4 regions of the Streptomyces albidicamelliae genome follow, and region 2 is predicted to be linked to each of the others. Evidence: riboswitches for the same ligand, from Rfam matches in the RefSeq annotation. Region 2 holds a riboswitch; each other region holds the start of a gene.

Region 1 (4,676 bases), 320 kb from region 2:
ACGACGGCGACGTGCTCCTGGCCGTCGGTGAGCCCGTGGAAGGTGACGAGCTCCGCGTCGGTGCTGTAGCCGTCGGGGAAGCGCAGCGGCACCCGGACGCGGGCGCGCGGGGTGGCGGCGGGGGTGTCGGGCATACGGGCCTCCGGTGTCGTCCCGTCTGTTTCAGATTTGAAGCAGACGCTCGGCCGGGACCCTATCGCATGCTTCAAAGTTAAATCAACGACCTTCGGGGGCGCGTCCCGCCGGCGGCTCCGGCTGGGCTCCCGAGCAGGGCGAGGACCGCCGACGCCACGGCACGTCCTCGGTGGTCGGCCGCTCGTCGTCCGCCCCCTGGAGCCCGCGCGCGATCCCCGTGCAGATCTCCTCCAGCTGCCCCACCTGCTCCGGCGTGAGCCGGTCGAAGAGGGTGGCGCGCACCGTGTCGACGTGCCCCGGTGCCGTACGCTCCAGCACGGCCGTCCCCGCGTCGGTCAGCACCGCGAGACTGCTGCGCTTGTCCCAGGGGCAGTCCTCCCGGCGCACCAGTCCGTCCCGCTCCAGCCGCGTCACCACGTACGTCAGCCTGCTGCGGGTGATCTTCAGCGTCTCGGCGAGGTCGGTCATGCGCAGCCGCCGCTCGGGCGCCTCGGAGAGGTTGGCCAGCACCGAGTAGAACAGGTGGGGCATGCCGCCCTCCTGCTGGAGCTGACGGTCGATCGCGTCCTCCAGGAGGCGGGAGGCGGCCATGTAGGCGCGCCAGGCGCGCTGCTCCTCGGGGGTGAGCCAGCGGGTCGTCATGCTGTCAGTGTAAGTTTGTTTCAAAGTTGAACCAAGATCCGGTGAGGTGCGCCGGGTCACCGTGAGGGAGTACGCCGATGCCCCTGCCGTACGTACTGCTGTCCGCCGCCGTCTCCCTCGACGGCTACCTGGACGACACCGGCCCCGATCGGCTGCTGCTCTCCAGCCCGGCCGACTTCGACCGGGTCGACGCGGTGCGGGCCTCCGTCGACGCCATCCTGATCGGCGCCGGCACCATTCGCGCCGACAACCCGCGGCTGCTGGTCAACTCCGCCGAGCGCCGCGCCGCCCGGGTGGCGTCCGGCCGGCCCGCCTACCCCCTGAAGGTGACGGTCACCGCCACCGGCGACCTCGACCCCGGGGCCCACTTCTGGCACACCGGCGGCGAGAAGCTGGTCTGCACGACCGACAAGGGCGCCGAAGTGGCCTCCCGCCTCCTCGGGGACACCGCGGACGTCGTCGCGCTCGGCGCCGACCTCGACTGGCGGGCCCTGCTGGAGCACCTGCACGACGTGCGCGGGGTCGAACGCCTCATGGTCGAGGGCGGCGGCCGGGTGCACACCCAGCTCCTGACGCAGGGCCTCGCCGACGAACTCCAGCTGGTCCTCGCCCCGCTCCTGGTCGGCGACCCGGCGGCCCCGCGGCTGTTCGGCCCCGGGGAGTACCAGGGCGGACGGCTCCGTCTGGTCGAGACCCGCCGGATCGAGGACGTCGTCCTCATGCGGTACGAGCCCACCGCCCCCGGCGCCGGCCCGGTCCCCACCGCCGCCGACCGCCGCTGGCTGCGCACCGCCTGTGAGCTCGCCGCCCAGTGCCCGCCCTCGGAGACGGCGTTCAGCGTCGGCGCGGTCGTGGTCGCCGCCGACGGCACCGAGCTCGCCCGCGGTCACTCCCGGGAGGGCGGCGACCCCGTGGTCCACGCGGAGGAGGCGGCCCTGGCCAGGATCGACCCGGCCGACCCGGCACTGCCCGGCGCCACCGTCTACAGCAGCCTGGAACCCTGCGCCCGCCGCGCCTCCCGCCCCGCCCCCTGTGCCGAGCTGATCCTGCGGTCCGGGGCGCGCCGGGTGGTCACCGCCTGGCGGGAGCCGGACACCTTCGTGGCCGGGGCCGACGGCACGGGCGTCCTGCGCGACGGCGGGGCCGAGGTCGTCGTGCTCCCGGAGTTCGAGGCGCTCGCCAAGGCCCCGAACGCCCACCTGACGGCCTGACCGGCCCCGCCCCGCGGCACGCCGGAAAGGGGCCCCGGGAAACCGATTGGCTCATGGTCCCGTGCATGACGTATGCTGAAGACACAACGACGCGGGGTGGAGCAGCTCGGTAGCTCGCTGGGCTCATAACCCAGAGGTCGCAGGTTCAAATCCTGTCCCCGCTACTGAAGGCTCAGGGCCGGGATCCAGTTCATGGATTCCGGCCCTGAGTGTTTCCCGGGCCCGGTCCGGGCACCGTTCACCGACAGTGATCGGACGAGCGCCGAGCGCAGGGCATCTGAGTCACCATCAAAACTTCTGTGACTCCTGAATCGCGGCCAACTCGCCCGGTTTGCAAGGATGGCAGCGCTTAAGTCCACGGCGGAAAAGGTTAATGATCAAGCCGAACGGCTTGGAAAGTGCCCCGCGGGTCTATTAACGTTCGATAACGCAGCGCGGTCGTCCCAGCCGTCACCCGCGACGGCTCCGTGCGCACGCGCCGAATCCCGTAAGGGAACCGGGGAACCACCACCCTGGGGTGAATCACGCGGCTGCCTGGGTGAACTCCCTTGAGTCCACGCCGGGTATACGCGCGTAGGAGACCTTCCTGCTCCGAACCCGTCAGCTAACCCGGTAGGCGGAGGAAGGAAAGGAGCGCGCCCGCGTGGCGTCCAACCGGCCTGCCCCAGAAGTCCCGTTCATACCGGCTCAAGCCGAGAGCGAGACCTTCGGTTACGCCTCCTACCGTGCCGAGGAGGGCCCCTGGGAGGAGTGGAACCCCACCGAGGAGTCCCTCACCCCGGTCCGCGGGCGGCACCGCGTGGCCAAGCAGCGCGGCGGGTTCGCCCGCAGCTCCACCGTCCTCGGCGTCGGCGTGATCGCTGCGGTCGGCGCGGGCGGGATGGCCAGCGCCAACACCGGCAAGCCGCCGGTCTCCATCTCCCTGCCGGACCTGCCGAACGTCGGCTCCCTCTTCGACGACGGTTCCGCCAAGACCTCCGAGGCCACCGGGCTCAGCGACGTCGGGGTGACCTCCGCCGGCAGCGAGCAGGACACCGACGCGGGCGAGGCCCTGCGCAGCCGGATCATGGCCCAGGCCGAGCAGCAGAAGGGCCAGGCCGAGAGCAAGGCCACCGCCGCCAGGCTCGCCACCGCCGAGAAGCTGACCGCCGACGCGGCCGCGAAGGCGGAGAAGGAAGCCGCCGCCAAGGCCGCCGCCGCGAAGGAGAAGGCCGAGGCCGCGGCCGCCAAGGCGCAGGCCGAGGCCAAGAAGGCGGCCGAGGAGAAGCGGCTGGCCGAACTGGCCAAGCAGTACACCCTGCCGACGTCCTCGTACACGATCACCTCGACGTTCGGCCAGGCCGGCTCGATGTGGTCCTCCGGGTACCACACCGGCCTCGACTTCGCGGCCCCCACGGGCACCCTCATCAAGGCCATCCACAGCGGCACGATCACGCAGGCGGGCTGGGCCGGCTCCTACGGCTACCGCACGGTCCTGACCCTGGACGACGGCACCGAGCTGTGGTTCTGCCACCAGTCCTCGATCAGCGTCTCCGTCGGCCAGAAGGTCTCCACCGGCGAGCTCATCGGCCGGGTCGGCGCGACCGGCAACGTCACCGGCCCGCACCTCCACCTGGAGGTCCACCCGGGCGGCGACGCCACGGGCATCGACCCCATGGCCTGGCTGCGGGGCAAGGGCCTCACCCCCTGACACCCTTTCGCGGGAACCCGGCGCCGACGGCGGAAGAGATCATTCGCCGTCGGCGTTGACTTGGACCATGACTTCTCTGCGCACACTCGGTTCCTCCGACCTCGAGGTCTTCCCCCTCTCCCTCGGCGGCAACGTCTTCGGCTGGACCGCCGACGAGCAGACCTCCTTCGCCGTGCTCGACGCCTACGCCGCCGCGGGCGGCAACTTCGTCGACACCGCCGACAGCTACAGCGCCTGGGTGGAGGGCAACTCCGGCGGCGAGTCCGAGACGATCATCGGTAAGTGGGTCAAGGCCCGCGGCAACCGCGACGACGTCGTCATCGCCACCAAGGTCAGCCAGCACCCCGAGTACCAGGGCCTGTCCGCGGCCACCATCAAGGCCGCCGCCGACGCCTCCCTGCGCCGTCTCGGCACCGACCGCATCGACCTCTACTACACGCACTTCGACAAGCCCGAGGTGCCGGTCGAGGAGATCATCGGCGCGCTGGACGAGCTGGTGAGGGCGGGCAAGGTCCGGCACATCGCCGCCTCCAACATCAGCCCCGAGCGGCTGCGGGCCTCCCTGGACTTCTCCGACCGCGAGGGCCTGGCCCGCTACGTCGCCCTCCAGCCGCACTACAACCTGGTCTCCCGCGACACCTACGAGGGCCCGCTGCAGGACCTGGCCGCCCGCGAGGGCCTGGCCGCGGTGCCCTACTACTCCCTCGCGGCGGGCTTCCTCACCGGCAAGTACCGCCCCGGTACGACCGTCGACAGTCCCCGCGCCGGCACGGGCGCGAAGTACGCCCGGTCCGAGCGCGGCGGGCGGGTCCTGGCCGCCCTGGACGAGATCGCCGCCGCCCACGGGGCCCCGGTCGCCACGGTCGCCCTGGCCTGGCTCGCCGCCCAGCCGACGATCACGGCCCCCATCGCCTCGGCCCGCACGGTCGAACAGCTCCCGGACCTCCTGGGCGTGGCCGGCCTGACCCTGACGGACGACGACCTGAAGAAACTGACGG
Region 2 (4,676 bases):
GGGCCGTCGGCCGCCACGCGCAGGGTGTGGCTGCCGCTGACCAGCTCGGTGAGCTTGGACTGCGGGTCGGCGGAGGAGCCGTCGCCGGAGCCCGGGGCCGCCCCCGAGGCGAGGCTGTTCTCCAGGCCGCCGAGGTCCGGCAGGCCCAGATCGGTGTTGATCTTCACGGTGCCGGACAGCTGCTGCGTGTCCGACTTGGCCATCTTCTCGATGAGCTGCTGTGCGCTGATCCTGGGCAGGTCGGGGTCGCCTGAGTCGGCGAGTGCCGGGACCAGCCCGATCGTGGCCGCCGCCACCCCCACCACCGCGACCGGTACGGCGTACCGCGCGGCCTTGCGCCGGCCGGAACGCGCGTCCTCGTCCCGCGCCGCGCCCGCTGCGTCGTCGGATTCGTACGGTGCCATGTGTGCGTTACCTCCGTCGTCGGCGGCGGCTGTCCTCACGCTGGTCCACCTGAGCCGCCATTCTCACCCGAATCGGTGAGGAGTGGTGATTTCCGTGGTGTCCATCTGACCAAATCGGCCGTGAGGAAGCGTCAGACTGCGGCAGCAACTCGGTGTACGCCTGCGGTATGACACGTGGGGGCGGCGTCTCCCCCTACCCGTAGGGGTCGGCACCGCTTTCCCTGGGGGAGGGACCGTCCAGGGTGCCGCTCCGAGGGCGCCGCTCTGTCGGCACCCTTCCGTGGGCGCCGTTCTATGGACGCCCTTCCGAGGGCGCCGTTCCGCGGGGCCGGCGGCCGCTCCGCAGGCGCCGTTCCCCATGCCCGGCCGGACTAGCCGGCGCGGTGCACCACCGCGTCGCACAGCTCGATCAGCGCCGCCTTGGCATCGCACTCGCGCAGCGGCGCCAGCGCGGCCCGCGCCTCCTTCGCGTAGCGGATCGTGTCCTGGCGGGCCTGCTCCAGCGCGGGGTGGGCACGCAGCGCGGCCAGCGCCTCGGCGTGCCGGGCGTCGTCGCTGAGGTCGGAGTCCAGCAGCTCGCACAGCGCGATGTCCTCGGCCAGTCCGAGCCGGGCGGCCCGCTCGCGCAGCCGGAGCACGGGCAGCGTCGCGATGCCTTCGCGCAGGTCGGTGCCCGGGGTCTTGCCGGACTCGTGGGAGTCGGAGGCGATGTCCAGGACGTCGTCCGCGAGCTGGAAGGCGACCCCGAGCCGCTCGCCGTACTGGGTGAGCACGTCGACGATCGTCTCGTCGGCGCCGGACATCATCGCGCCGAACCGGCAGGAGACCGCGACCAGCGAGCCCGTCTTGCCGCCGAGTACGTCCAGGTAGTGATCGACCGGGTCGCGGCCGTCCGTGGGACCGGCCGTCTCCAGGATCTGGCCCGTGACCAGCCGCTCGAACGCGAGGGCCTGCACCCGGACCGCCTCGGGGCCGAGGTCGGCGAGGATCTGGGAGGCCCGGGCGAACAGGAAGTCGCCGGTCAGGACCGCGACGGAGTTGCCCCAGCGGGTATTGGCGCTGTCCACGCCACGGCGCACGGCCGCCTCGTCCATCACGTCGTCGTGGTACAGCGTGGCGAGGTGGGTCAGCTCCACGACGACGGCCGAGGGCACGATCCCCGGTGCGTAGGGGTCGCCGAACTGGGACGCGAGCATCACGAGCAGCGGACGGAACCGCTTCCCACCGGCTCGTACGAGGTGCTGCGCGGCCTCCGTGATGAACGGGACCTCGCTCTTGGTGGCCTCGAGCAAGCCTTCCTCGACAGCCGTCAATCCGGCCTGGACATCGGCTTCCAGAGCCTGGTCCCGCACGCTCAGCCCGAACGGCCCGACGACGGTCACGAGGGGTCTCCTGTCTGCTGGTGTCTGCTGGCGCTTACGCGGTTTGTCGATAGGTCGCTGCCATCACTCAAGTCAGCGTATCCGGTCCTCTTTCGATCACCGATAGCGCCCACCGGTCCAGCCTGGGCGGTATCGGATCATGACCGGTATGGTTTTGATCGGTTGGTAAGAACGGATATTTATCGACTTAACAGGAATCCGTGCACTTTGTCGCGAACCGCGACGTGAGCGGAGTAATACCGACGCCACCCCGCGAGCACCTTCGAGTGCCACGCGACCACCCCTGGAGTACGCCGGGGGCGCGCCGGGAGCGGCAACCCACTCGGACGCAACGGACACAACGGGCACATCGGGCGGGCAACGACCCCCGTCGTCCATCCGGGCACCCCCTTCCCCTCGTCGCCGCACTTCGCCTCTTCACGTGCCGCGGCCACCACCACAACGACCGGCGCCACGTCACGGGTTCCGCCAAATGCCGCCTCAGCCGTAAATCACCTGAATCCCTCATGTCTGATTTGCATTATTTTGCTATTTCGTGAGTTGGCTCACTCGGGCGGAGGAACCACCCTCACCCACCGACACCCCCTTCTCCCCTTGCCCTACTGGCGAGTTGAGAGTTGGCAACCGCAAAGGATCAAGCGTCTCAAAAGCCACAGACCAAGGTCAAATAGGGTGTTGTGTGAATCCGGTACTTGTTCCCGACATGTGCTCTCGCATACGTTCCGGGCCGTCGGGCGGACGCCTAATCCTGCCGCCGCCCGCGTAACCCATCGACGAACTCATTTCGTACGGCAGGAGCGGGGGACCCAGGTAAGTCATCGCCGTACCGGTCGGCACACGTCGCACCGGAACGGCTGGGGTGAAGCCGTGCCTCCCCAGGGCACGGCCGGGCACCTCCCCGCCCGAACCCGACAGCTCACCTCGCAGGCGACGGAGAGGAACTTCCCCATGCCTGCTGCCGCTCAGCCCCGCCGCACCCGGAACAACCGCCTCGTCCGCACCCTGGCCGTCCTCGGGACCGGCGCCGCCGTCCTCGCCCTGCCGCTCGTCGGCGCCACGAGCGCCGCCGCGGCCCCCACCACCGCCACGACGGTCTCCACCACCCCCGCCGGGTACCCGAACAACCTCGACGGCTGGATCCGCGAATCCCTCGCGATCATGGCCGAGAAGAAGATCCCGGGCACCTACAACGGCATCTACCGCAACGTCATGCGGGAGTCCTCCGGCAACCCCAACGCCATCAACCTCTGGGACTCGAACGCCGTCAAGGGCACCCCGTCCAAGGGCCTCCTCCAGGTCATCGACCCGACCTTCGCGACCTACCACGTCGTCGGCACCTCCTTCGACCCCTACGACCCGGTCGCGAACATCACCGCCGCCTGCAACTACGCGGCCGCGCGGTACGGCTCGATCGACAACGTCTTCGGCGCGTACTGACGGACGGGTCCGGCCCGTACCGGCGGACGCACCGGGCACGTTCCGGCGGACGTGCCCGGCGCGCACCGGCGGCGGACCGGAACCCGTCCGGCATCCGCACCCGACGCCCGGCGGACCGGAGCGCACCGGCACCTGACGGACCGGCGCGCACCGGCCTCCGGCCGAACGGAGCGGTGCCGAAGGGCCGGTCACCCGGCCGGGAAGAGTCCTTCGAGGACGACGGCCACGCCGTCGTCCTCGTTCGACTCGGTGACCTCGTCGGCCACCGCCTTGAGTTCGGGGTGCGCGTTGGCCATGGCCACGCCCCGCGCGGCCCAGTCGAACATCGGGATGTCATTGGGCATGTCCCCGAAGGCCAGCGCGCGTTCCGGGCCCACGCCGAGCCGCTCGGCGGCCAGCGCGAGCCCGGACGCCTTGGTCACCCCGCGCGGCTGGAGCTCCACGGTGCCCGGCCCGGACATGGTGACGGTCGCCAGCGAGCCGACCGCCGCGCGCGCGACCGCCGCCAACTCGTCGTCGCACAGGGTGGCGTGGCGCAGCAGGACCTTGCTGATGGGCTCGCACCACAGGTCGTCGCGCCGGCCCACCCGGAGGGCGGGCAGCGTGGGATGCGGCATCAGATAGCCGGGCTCGATGAGGGTGAGCCCGTCCACCCCGTCCTGGTCGACGGCCGCGAACACCGGGCCCACCTCCGCCTCGATCTTGCCGAGCGCGGTCTCGGCCAGCTCCCGGTCCAGCCGGACCGACCACAGCAGGCGGTCCGCCGCGGCGTCGTAGACCTGAGCACCCTGTCCGCACACCGCGAGCCCGGTGCAGCCGAGGTTCGCCAGCAGCGGTCGTACCCGCGGAGCCGGCCGGCCCGTCACCACCAGATGCCGGGCGCCCGCTCGCGCCACCCGCGCGAGCGCGGCGAGCGACCGGTCGGAGACGGTGTCGTCGCCGCGCAACAACGTCCCGTCCAGGTCGGTGGCGATCAGTGCATATGCCGGGGTGGGTGCCATGATCAGAGAATACGGACACCGCGCCCCGCCGACTCACCTCTCTCGCCACGTACTTACGTGCTGCTCGGCCCCAAGTGGCGTACCCCGCACCATCGATGGCCGAGGCACACCTCAGCCGTGCCGCGCGCCGGGTGCTCCGCCAGGCGCGGGCAGGCGATCTCCGTGCCGCGCGCGAAGCGCATCACCGGACCGCCGTACGAGGACGCCGCCGGAAGCCCCGGTGAGGTCCGGGCCGGGCACCGAGAAGACACAGCCGGGGCCGAGCCTGGGCGTGCGGCGCCTCAGCGCGACCGGAGCTGCGGGAGGCACAGTCCCAAGAGCTGCGAGAGGCACTGCCCAAGACACGCATCTCAGCCGTAACGTGTGGCGCGACCACATGGAACGCATCGCCATGCATGGCTCGGATGAGAGTGAGGCAGTACCCCCATGCCCCCCTTCGACGTCCCCGAGGG
Region 3 (4,676 bases), 2.3 Mb from region 2:
ACCGGGTCGTCTTCCTCGGCACACCGGTCGACGACGCCGCGGCGAACGACGTGACGGCGCAGTTCATGTACCTCGAACACGCCGCCCCCGACCGGGACATCACGCTGTACATCAACTCCCCGGGCGGTTCCTTCGGGGCGATGACGGCGATCTACGACACGATGCGGTACGTCGGCTGCGACATCGCGACGTACTGCCTGGGGCAGGCCGTTTCCGTCGCCGCGGTGCTGCTCGCGGCCGGCACCCCCGGCAAGCGGTTCACGCTGCCGAGCGCCCGCATGGTGCTCGAACAGCCCACCCTGCCGGAGCCGGTGCGGGGGCAGCCCAGCGACCTCGCGATCCAGGCCGGGGAGTTGGCCCGGACCCGTGCACTGACGGAGACGATCCTCACGGCGCACACGGGGCGCACGGCGGAGCAGGTCCACCGGGACCTGGAGCGGGATCTGATCCTGGACGCCTCCGGGGCCCTGGCCTACGGCCTGGTGGACGGTGTCGTGCCCAGCCGCCGCGAGGTGCCCGGCGCACCGGACGCGAGGTGAGCGCCCGATGCTGCCTCCGGAACTGCCGCCGCTGCCCGCGCTGACCCGGGCGGAGGGCGAGTTGATCGACCGTTACCTGGAGGCGGCCGACCTGCTGGGACGGATCAACCCCGCGCGCGACGGTGCCACCTACCCCGGCCTGCGGGCCGCGCAGGCCCTGGTGCGCAAGGCGGCGGAGCTGCGTGACGCGCTCGCGCTGATGCACGCGCGGGGCGAGACGGAGCTGCACGGGGACACGCTGGCACGGGCCCTGCGGGTGCTGGACGGCGAGCGCCGCACCGCTCGCGTCGCGCTCCCGCCCGACGGCGTCGGCTGATCCGGACGCGCGTGGGGCCCGCGCGGGCCCGGGCGTCGACGCGCCGTTCGGGCCGGAGTTGAAACGGCCCGAACGACTGTCCGCCGACCGAGGTATATCCAGATGATTTTCTGACGCTCCCGGCTTGCGCGCGGGACCGGTCCGTGGTGCCCCGGCACGTGCTCCGCCCCAGGTCGGGGGCTACGAACGGGACTTGACGACGTCTCGAACAGAGCAATGTCCACCCGAACGGGTGAGTGGTGAGTAACGCCACAAATCCCCGATTCCATTGGGATTTTCGGACACCTGTGAGTGAAGATCCCTGTCTGACGACAAGACCCCGCCACGGCGGCGGGGCGATCCGGGCGGACGCCGAGTCCTGCCGCCGCCCGGATGACCGGTCGACAGGAGTGGATCGGCAGGAGTGGAGGACCCAAGCTAGACGGGTCGCCGGAACGGATGTTCGTCCGCTGGATGCGGACGGCCGGATGTTCCGAGCAGCCCTTGGGGTGAAGCCGCGGCAACGCGGCCGGGCAACTTCGCCAGCCCGAATCCGACAGGTCATCCTTCACAGGCGGCTGACGAAGGGTTGCGCATGTCTGCGCTCAATCGTGTCCCGTCGCTGATGGCCCGGGCCGGCACGGCCTCGGCTCTGACACTCGCCGCCGTCGGCGGCTCCATCGCGGTGCCCGGCCTCGCCACCGACGCCTCGGCCGCGACCACCGCGGCCACCGCGACGAAGGCACTGAAGATCGCGGCCTCCAAGAAGGGGGCTCCGTACCAGTACGGGGCCACCGGGCCGCGGCGCTTCGACTGCTCGGGTCTGACGCTCTACTCGTTCAAGAAGGCGGGCAAGAAGCTGCCGCGCACCGCCGCCCAGCAGTACAACAAGTCGCACCACATCTCGGCCAGGAGCCGCAAGGCAGGCGATCTGGTGTTCTTCCACTCCGGTTCCAGCGTCTACCACGTCGGCATCTACGCCGGTCACGGCAAGATCTGGCACGCGCCCAGGACCGGTGACGTGGTGCGGCTGCAGAAGATCTGGACGAAGAGCGTGTGGTACGGCCGGGTGAGCTGACCCGACGTCACGGCAGGAGCGGCCCCGGCGGCGGGTCCGCTCCTCCCATGGCCCAAGGGTCCGTCAGTGCCGCCTGGGCGCCCGCCCGGAGTCCGCGGGCGGCTCGGGGCCGGCGCACGGAGGATCAGCGCGAACAGCGGCGTCCCGGACACGGGTGTCCAGCCCCGGCCGAGGCCTCCTCGGAGGCCTCGGCCGGGGCGTCGCGGCGTTCTGGCGCCCGTGCCGGGCTACGGCTCCTGCTGCCCTCCGGCCGTCACCGGCTCGACCGGCAGCGCCCACGGCAGCTCGATGAAGACCGTCTTGCCCCCCTCACGGGTCGGGCGGACGCGGAGCTTGCCGCCGCACTCGGCGGTGAGGCAGCGGATGATGACCATGCCGCGCCCGTTGTCCTGCTGGACGGCGGCGGGCAGTCTCTTGGGGAAGCGGGGATGGCTGTCCGTGACGCCGATGCGCAGGTGCTCGTCACGGTCCAGCGCGATGTCGACCGTGAAGGTGGGTGACTGTCCGAAGGTGTGCTGTACGGCGTTGGTGGCGAGTTCGGAGACGATGAGCCGGACGGTGTCGGCCACGTCGGTGTCCGACGGAAGGCCCCACTCCGCGAGCGTCCCCACCACGTAGGTGCGGGCCGCGGCGACCGAGGCGGGATCGCTCGGCAGAGTGACGGATGCTTCCAGATGGTCTGCCATGGCGACGTCGTCCCTTTCCCACGGGACCGCAGTCCGACATGGAGCGGATGGTTCGAGTACGGTCCCGGACTGGTGCTGGTCGCCAGACTGCCATCACCGGGCCGGTCACGGGGAGCGATCCACCAAGATATGCATATATCTGTCGCCCGAAGCGGTGAACTCTGCGACGCGCAGCCGTATTCGGGCGGTCCATAAGGAGTAAGGAGGAGCCCATGCAGAACGGTCCCGCGGTGCGCCGCCGCAAACTGGGCGCCGAACTGCGCACGCTGCGTACCGGTGCGGGGCTCACGAGCGGGGAGGCGGCGCAGCTGGTCGGCTGGCACCAGTCGAAGGTGAGCCGCATCGAGACCGGCGCGAGCGGTGTGAAACCGGCCGATCTGCGGTTACTTCTGGACGCGTACGGGGTGCGGGACGGGCACTTGCGCGAGTTGCTGCTGATGCTGGCGGGGCCGGAGGAGGCCGGTGGAAGCAACCGGTGGTGGCACGCCTATCGCGGGGTGCTGCCGCCGACGTACCGGGATTTCATCAGTCTGGAGTCGCAGGCGAGCGCCATGCGCACCCTGGAGACGACGGTCGTGCCGGGGCTGCTGCAGACCGCCGAGTACGCCAGCGCGGTGACCCGGGCGGCCGTGAACGACCTGGACGAGGAGCACCTGGACGCGCTGGTGGAGGTGCGTCTGGCCAGGCAGGACGTGCTGCGTTCGCACCCGCCGCTGGAGCTCAGCGCGGTGCTCGACGAGGCGGTGCTGCGCCGCGAGGTCGGCGGTCCCGAGGTGATGGCACGGCAGCGGGAGCGGCTGGAGGAGGCGGCCCGGCTGCCCCAAGTACGGCTCCAGGTACTGCCGTTCGGCGCCGGAGCGCATGTCGGCCTCACCGGGCCTTTCGTTATCTTCTCATTTCCGAGCACTTCTGATCTGGATGTGGTTGTTGTCGACCAGTTGACGAGTAGCCTCTACCTCGAACGGAAAGAAGACCTGGTGGCCTACTCGCAGGCCTTCAAGTCCCTTCAGGACCAAGCCCTTTCACCCGAGGACTCGTTGGACTACATCGCCGGGATAGGTGACGGCGCGTAAGGAGGCACCATGACCGCTCTGCCTCGGAACGTCCCTGCCAGTACCGACCTGCACGACGTGAGCTGGCTGCGCAGCAGCCACAGCACGGGAGCCAACAACTGCGTGGAGACGGCCCGGCCGCACACCGGCCCCTGGGCCGGACTGCTCGCCGTGCGCGACTCGAAGGACCCGGCCGGACCCGCGCTGCTCTTCTCCCCCGAGAGCTGGGCGGGGTTCGTGACCACGCTCCCGTGATCCGCCAAGACCCCGCCCGCCTCTGATCACATCCCCTCGCGGCGACGCCCGGCCGTGTCACGCCGACTCATGGTCGCGTCTCGCCGATCACTCGTACAGCGCGTTCGATCTCGGCCCCGGAGAGGTCGGCCCGGGCGGTCAGCCTCAGCCGTGAGATGCCGTCGGGCACGGAAGGAGGACGGAAGCAGCCCACGGCCAGACCCGCCGTACGGCAGTCGGCCGCCCAGCGCACCGCCTGCTCCGGGGACGGTGCCCGCACGGAGACCACCGCGGCGTCCGGACGTACCGCTTCCAGGCCCGCGGCGGTCAGCCGTGCGTGCAGTTCCGAAGCCACCTCCCGGGCCCGCGCCGCGCGCTCCGGCTCCCGGACGAGCAGCCGCAGCGCGGCCAGCGCGGCACCCGCCGCCGCCGGCGCCAGACCGGTGTCGAAGATGAATGTCCGGGCCGCGTTGACCAGATGGCCGATCACCCGGGCCGGGCCGAGCACCACCCCGCCCTGGCTGCCCAGCGACTTGGACAGGGTGGCCGTCACGACCACGTCCTCGGCACCGGCCAGACCGGTCGCGTACGGCGCGCCCCGTCCGCCCTCGCCCAGCACACCGAGACCGTGGGCGTCGTCCACCACCAGGCCCGCGCCGTGCTCCCGGCACGCCGCGGCCAGTTCGGCCAGCGGCGCCTGGTCCCCGTCGACCGAGAACACGGTGTCGGAGACGACGATCGCCGTCCCCTCGTGCGTGGCCAGGGCCTTGCGCACGGCCTCGGGATCGCCGT
Region 4 (4,676 bases), 1.2 Mb from region 2:
CCGGTGGACAGGCCCTTGCTCTTCAGGACCTTCTTCAGCGTGTGGTAGACCTCGGTGCCCCAGCGCAGCGCCTCGGAGAAGGACTCCGCGCCGATCGGGGCGATCATGAACTCCTGGATGTCCACGTTGGAGTCGGCGTGCGAGCCGCCGTTCAGGATGTTCATCATCGGCACCGGCAGCAGGTGCGCGTTCGGGCCGCCCAGGTAGCGGAAGAGGGGGAGGTCCGAGGCCTCGGAGGCGGCGTGCGCGACGGCCAGGGAGACGCCGAGGATGGCGTTGGCGCCGAGCGAGCCCTTGTTGTCGGTGGCGTCCAGGTCGAACATGGCCTGGTCGATCAGGCGCTGCTCGGTGGCGTCGTAGCCGACGAGCTCCGGGCCGATCTGCTCGATGACGGCGAGGACGGCCTTCTCGACACCCTTGCCCTGGTAGCGGTTCGGGTCACCGTCGCGCAGCTCGATGGCCTCGAAGGCGCCCGTGGAGGCGCCGGACGGGACGGCGGCACGACCGGTGCTGCCGTCGTCGAGGCCGACCTCGACCTCGACCGTGGGGTTGCCTCGGGAGTCCAGGATTTCCCGGGCTACGACGACGTCGATGGACGGCACGAGCATCTCCTTCTTGGATGTGACGCTGGAAGTGCGGGGCTGGGTGCCTCACGGCTCCGGGCCTTGCGCCTAGAGCCTATCCGTCCACGGGCCGTCGGCCACCGACCGACCGTCCCGTGGACAGGGCGGGACACGCAGACGGTACCCATTGTTCACCGTCGGAACAAAGGGGGGCCGCGATGAAGAACAGGGAAAGGGCCGGAAGCGGGCCGGGAGACGAAAAACCCCGCCCCGGCGCGTACGGGGGAAAACGCGCCGGGGCGGGGAGCCCGTGGGGACGGGGGTGACCCTCACGAGGTCTGCGGGGTGGGCACCTCCAGGGTGCCCACCGGGAATGTGAGGGCGCTGTGGTCCGGCTGGCGGCCGGGTGTCACTTCAGGTGCAGCTGCTGACCGGGGAAGATCATGTCGGCGTCCTCGACGATGTCCTTGTTCAGCTCGAAGAGCTTCTTCCAGCCGCCCTGGACGTGGTGCTTCGTGGCGATGGTGCTGAGGGTGTCGCCCTTGACGACCTTGTACTCGCCGTCGCCCTTCTTCACCTTCTTGCCGGTCGGGGTGGTGACGGTCTTGCTCGCGGCCGGACGCTCGGCGGACCGGGAGGCGGCCTGCGTGTCGGTGGAGCGGGTGGTGGTGGCCGGCTTCGACGAGGAGCCACCCGTCGGGGTGGAGCCGGTCGAGCCGTTGTAGGGGGTGCTCGACAGACCCGTGCCGCAGACCGGCCAGGCGCCCTTGCCCTGAGCGGCGAGCACCTTCTCGGCGACGGCTATCTGCTGCGCCTTGCTGGCCTGGTTGGCCTGCGGGGCGTAGGCGGTGCCGCCGTACGCGGCCCAGGTGGAGGCGGAGAACTGCAGACCGCCGAAGTAGCCGTTGCCGGTGTTGATGGACCAGTTGCCGCCGGACTCGCACTGGGCGACCGCGTCCCACTGGGAGGCGGTGGCGGCGGAGGCGTTGCCGGCCGCCATCAGCGGAGCGGCGACGGCGGCACCGGTGACACCGGCGAGCGCGACGGCGCGGACGGCCTTGGACGGACGGCGGTGCTTGCCCTTGCTGGAAAACAGCATGGATCGATCCCCTCACCGACGCCTGCGAGGTGAGCTGTCGGGTTCGGGCCGGTTGAGTTGCCCGGCCGCACTCCCGCTTGCGCGGAGTGCGGCTTCACCCCAAGCCGGTGCCGGCTCAACTGCCGGCAACGGCACTTACCTTGGGTCCCCCGCTCCTGCCTACGGCGCATGACGCGACGACTGTTCCCGGGCAACCGCTGGCAGGATTCGGCGTTGCGACTGCCGGGGCTCGTGGTGACGAGCGGCCTTGACCGTAGACACGCGATCCGCGGAATTTCAAAGACGATCAGGGCTTCTGAGACTCATCCCACACTTTCACCAAACCGGACATTAGCGCCGCAAGTGGGGCGCCAACTCGCGCTATCCGGCGTCCGTTTCGCTACCGATTTCCAGGGTCTGACCGGCCGTGATGCGGTTCGGGTCGGACCCGATCTCCTTCTTGTTGTCGGCATAGAGGGCGCGCCACCCGCCCTCGACCGCAAGGGACTCGGCGATGGAGGCGAGCGAGTCGCCCTGGCGGACGGTGTAGTCGTCCGCCTCGCGGGAGGCGTGACGGCCGGTCGCGGCGGAGTCCTGACCGTTTGTCACGTTTTCGTCCGCGCTCTTGCCGCGGTGACGTCCGCCACTGCTGAGCGCGCCGGTGTCGACCAGGCTCCAGGATCCGGCGCTCTGCTGGGAATTGTCCGAGTTGCCGGTGTCCGGAACGGCCGTGGGCGAGCCGCCGTCCCCCTGTGCGCTTCCGGCGTCACCGGTCTCGGGAGAGGTGGACTTGTCCGGCTTGGGGGTGTTGGTGCCGGTCGATCCGTCCTCGTTGTCGTCCCCCTTGCCGCCACCCTCGCCCGGGTGGGAGGTGGACTTCCCGTGCGTGCCATCGGAGGAGTCCGCGTCGCCCTTGGAGCCGGTGGAACCGGAGGCGGAAGAGTCGCCGGACGACGACGAATCCGGCAGACCGGACGATGAGGAGTTGTCACCCGATCCGGACGAGTCGTCCGAACCCTGGGCGTTCCCGGACTCGTCGACGCCCGTGTCGACGTCCAGCGAGCCGGAGTTGTAGGTCAGCCCGGAGAGCAGGGCGCAGGTGGCCCAGGGGGTGGTGCCCCGGTCGGCGAGGATCTTCTCGGCGACGGAGATCTGCTGCGAGCGGCTGGCCTCGTCGGCGCTGTAGGCGTACTGCCCGCCGCCGTACTTGTCCCAGTCCTCCTGGGATATCTGGAGTCCGCCGTAGTAACCGTTGCCGGTGTCGGCGCTCCACGAACCGCCGCTCTCGCACTCGGCCACCTTGTCCCACGTGGTGCCGTCGGCCGCGTTGGCGCTCGCCGCGCCGAGCAGCGGGATGGCGATGGCGGAGCCGGTCACTCCGGCCGCGACGAGGAGAGCTGGAGCCTGACGGGGGCGACGATGGCGGCCGTTCCCGGAGAGCATGCGGAAGCCTTTCGTGCGACAGCAGGGCCGGCGCGGCGGATGGTGCTCGTCGCCACGCTGAGGGAGGAACGTATCGGCAGACGATCACTTGTCACAAGTTCATGCCGCGCAGATCACGTGAAGATCACAGAGTTGAACGCCTGTCGTGTTGAAGGTTCTACGAACTCTGGGCCGGCCCCTCGCCGGTCCCCCGGCCGCCGGGGCGGCCGGGGGACCGGGGTGAACTCCACGGGCAGGGTGCGCAGCCCGCGCATGATGAGTCCGCCCCGCCAGCGCAGTTCGGCCGGGTCGGCGGCGAGCCGCAGATCGGGCAGGCGGGTGAGGAGGGTGGCGAGCGCGGTCTGGCCCTCCAGACGGGCGAGCGGCGCGCCGAGGCAGTAGTGGATGCCGTGGCCGTAGCCGAGGTGCTGGTTGTCGCGGCGGGCGAGGTCCAGCACGTCCGGGTCGGTGAACCGCGCGGGGTCCCGGTCGGCCGCCGCGAGCACGACCAGCACCGGGTCGCCCGGCGCGATGTCCTGCCCGCCGACGGTGAGCGGCTCGGTGGCGAACCGCCAGGTGGCCAGCTCCACCGGCCCGTCGAAACGCAGCAGTTCCTCCACCCCGGTCTCCAGGAGGTCCCGCTCCCCCCTCGCCAGGGACTCCTGCAGCCGCCGGCGCTGCGCGGGATGGGTGAGCAGGGCGTAGGTGCCGTTGCCGATGAGGTTGACGGTGGTCTCGAAGCCGGCGAACAGAAGGATGAAGGCCATGGCGGCGGCCTCGTTCTCGGTGAGGTGCTCACCGTGGTCGGAGGCGCGGATGAGACCCGAGATGAGGTCCTCGCCGGGCCCCGGCTCGGCGGGCAGGGCCGCACGCTTCCGGTGGATCAGCTCGGCCAGGTAGCCACGCATCTTCTTCACCGACCGCGCGACCCCGCCCCGCGGTCCACCGCCGTGCCGGATCATCATCCCGGCCCAGTCCCGGAAGTCGTCCTGGTCCTCGCGCGGGACGCCCAGGAGGTCGCAGATGGCGTAGATGGGCAGCGGGAAGGCGAACTCGTGGATGAGGTCGGCGGAGCCCCGCTCGGCGAACCCGTCGATGAGGTGGTCGGTGAGCTCCTGCACGCGGTGCGCGAACTCGGCGACCCGGCGCGGGGTGAACGCCTTGCTCACGAGCCGGCGCAGCCGGGTGTGGTCCGGCGGGTCGATGTTCAGCAGGTGCGTCATCAGCTCGGCCTTGCGCTCACCGGGGATGCCGGTCTTCCCCTTGGCGTGCGCGGGCTCGTCGTGGTGCGCCGGGTTCTTGCTCAGCCGCTGGTCGGCCAGGGCCTGCTTGGCGTCGGCGTAGCGGGTGACCAGCCAGGCCTCGACACCGCTGGGCAACCGGGTGCGGTGCACCGGCGCGTGCTCGCGCAGCCAGGCGTAGGCGGGGTACGGGTCGGTGGCGAACTCCCAGGTGAAGAGCTCGGGCACGGAACCGGGGGCGGTCGAGGGGCGGGGCTGGTCGGTCACCCCTCGACGGTATCCGGACGGGCCCGCCGCCCCTTGCGCGGTGTCGTGCCCTGTGCCGCCGGGGTTCTTGCCTCCCGTGCCGCCGGGTTCCGTGCCTGCCCGCGC

Evidence for each region. Region 2 has a riboswitch for cyclic di-AMP ahead of N8I86_RS17355 (transglycosylase SLT domain-containing protein). Riboswitches for the same ligand answer to the same signal wherever they lie in the genome.
Region 1: linked by a shared signal. The riboswitch ahead of N8I86_RS18790 (M23 family metallopeptidase) and the one ahead of N8I86_RS17355 (transglycosylase SLT domain-containing protein) in region 2 are both predicted to bind cyclic di-AMP.
Region 3: linked by a shared signal. The riboswitch ahead of N8I86_RS06940 (C40 family peptidase) and the one ahead of N8I86_RS17355 (transglycosylase SLT domain-containing protein) in region 2 are both predicted to bind cyclic di-AMP.
Region 4: linked by a shared signal. The riboswitch ahead of N8I86_RS22850 (transglycosylase family protein) and the one ahead of N8I86_RS17355 (transglycosylase SLT domain-containing protein) in region 2 are both predicted to bind cyclic di-AMP.

What each region holds. Positions count from the first base shown of each region.
Region 1 covers NZ_CP106795.1:4,082,876-4,087,551, reverse strand. Annotated here, with positions in the region: gene N8I86_RS18810 (GTP cyclohydrolase II) at 1-134, opposite strand, end outside; gene N8I86_RS18805 (MarR family winged helix-turn-helix transcriptional regulator) at 217-777, opposite strand; gene N8I86_RS18800 (dihydrofolate reductase family protein) at 855-1,988, shown strand; tRNA gene N8I86_RS18795 (tRNA-Met) at 2,079-2,152, shown strand; cyclic di-AMP (ydaO/yuaA leader) riboswitch at 2,455-2,622, shown strand; gene N8I86_RS18790 (M23 family metallopeptidase) at 2,632-3,678, shown strand; gene N8I86_RS18785 (aldo/keto reductase) at 3,746-4,676, shown strand, end outside.
Region 2 covers NZ_CP106795.1:3,766,400-3,771,075, forward strand. Annotated here, with positions in the region: gene N8I86_RS17345 (LolA family protein) at 1-404, opposite strand, end outside; gene N8I86_RS17350 (polyprenyl synthetase family protein) at 776-1,786, opposite strand; cyclic di-AMP (ydaO/yuaA leader) riboswitch at 2,548-2,731, shown strand; gene N8I86_RS17355 (transglycosylase SLT domain-containing protein) at 2,735-3,223, shown strand; gene N8I86_RS17360 (HAD family hydrolase) at 3,412-4,224, opposite strand; gene fahA (fumarylacetoacetase) at 4,651-4,676, shown strand, end outside.
Region 3 covers NZ_CP106795.1:1,482,957-1,487,632, forward strand. Annotated here, with positions in the region: gene N8I86_RS06930 (ATP-dependent Clp protease proteolytic subunit) at 1-539, shown strand, start outside; gene N8I86_RS06935 (hypothetical protein) at 547-855, shown strand; cyclic di-AMP (ydaO/yuaA leader) riboswitch at 1,273-1,426, shown strand; gene N8I86_RS06940 (C40 family peptidase) at 1,430-1,912, shown strand; gene N8I86_RS06945 (ATP-binding protein) at 2,140-2,598, opposite strand; gene N8I86_RS06950 (helix-turn-helix domain-containing protein) at 2,811-3,671, shown strand; gene N8I86_RS06955 (DUF397 domain-containing protein) at 3,681-3,905, shown strand; gene N8I86_RS06960 (8-amino-7-oxononanoate synthase) at 3,973-4,676, opposite strand, start outside.
Region 4 covers NZ_CP106795.1:4,955,805-4,960,480, reverse strand. Annotated here, with positions in the region: gene eno (phosphopyruvate hydratase) at 1-608, opposite strand, end outside; gene N8I86_RS22850 (transglycosylase family protein) at 973-1,662, opposite strand; cyclic di-AMP (ydaO/yuaA leader) riboswitch at 1,667-1,839, opposite strand; gene N8I86_RS22845 (LysM peptidoglycan-binding domain-containing protein) at 2,023-3,084, opposite strand; gene N8I86_RS22840 (cytochrome P450 family protein) at 3,198-4,571, opposite strand.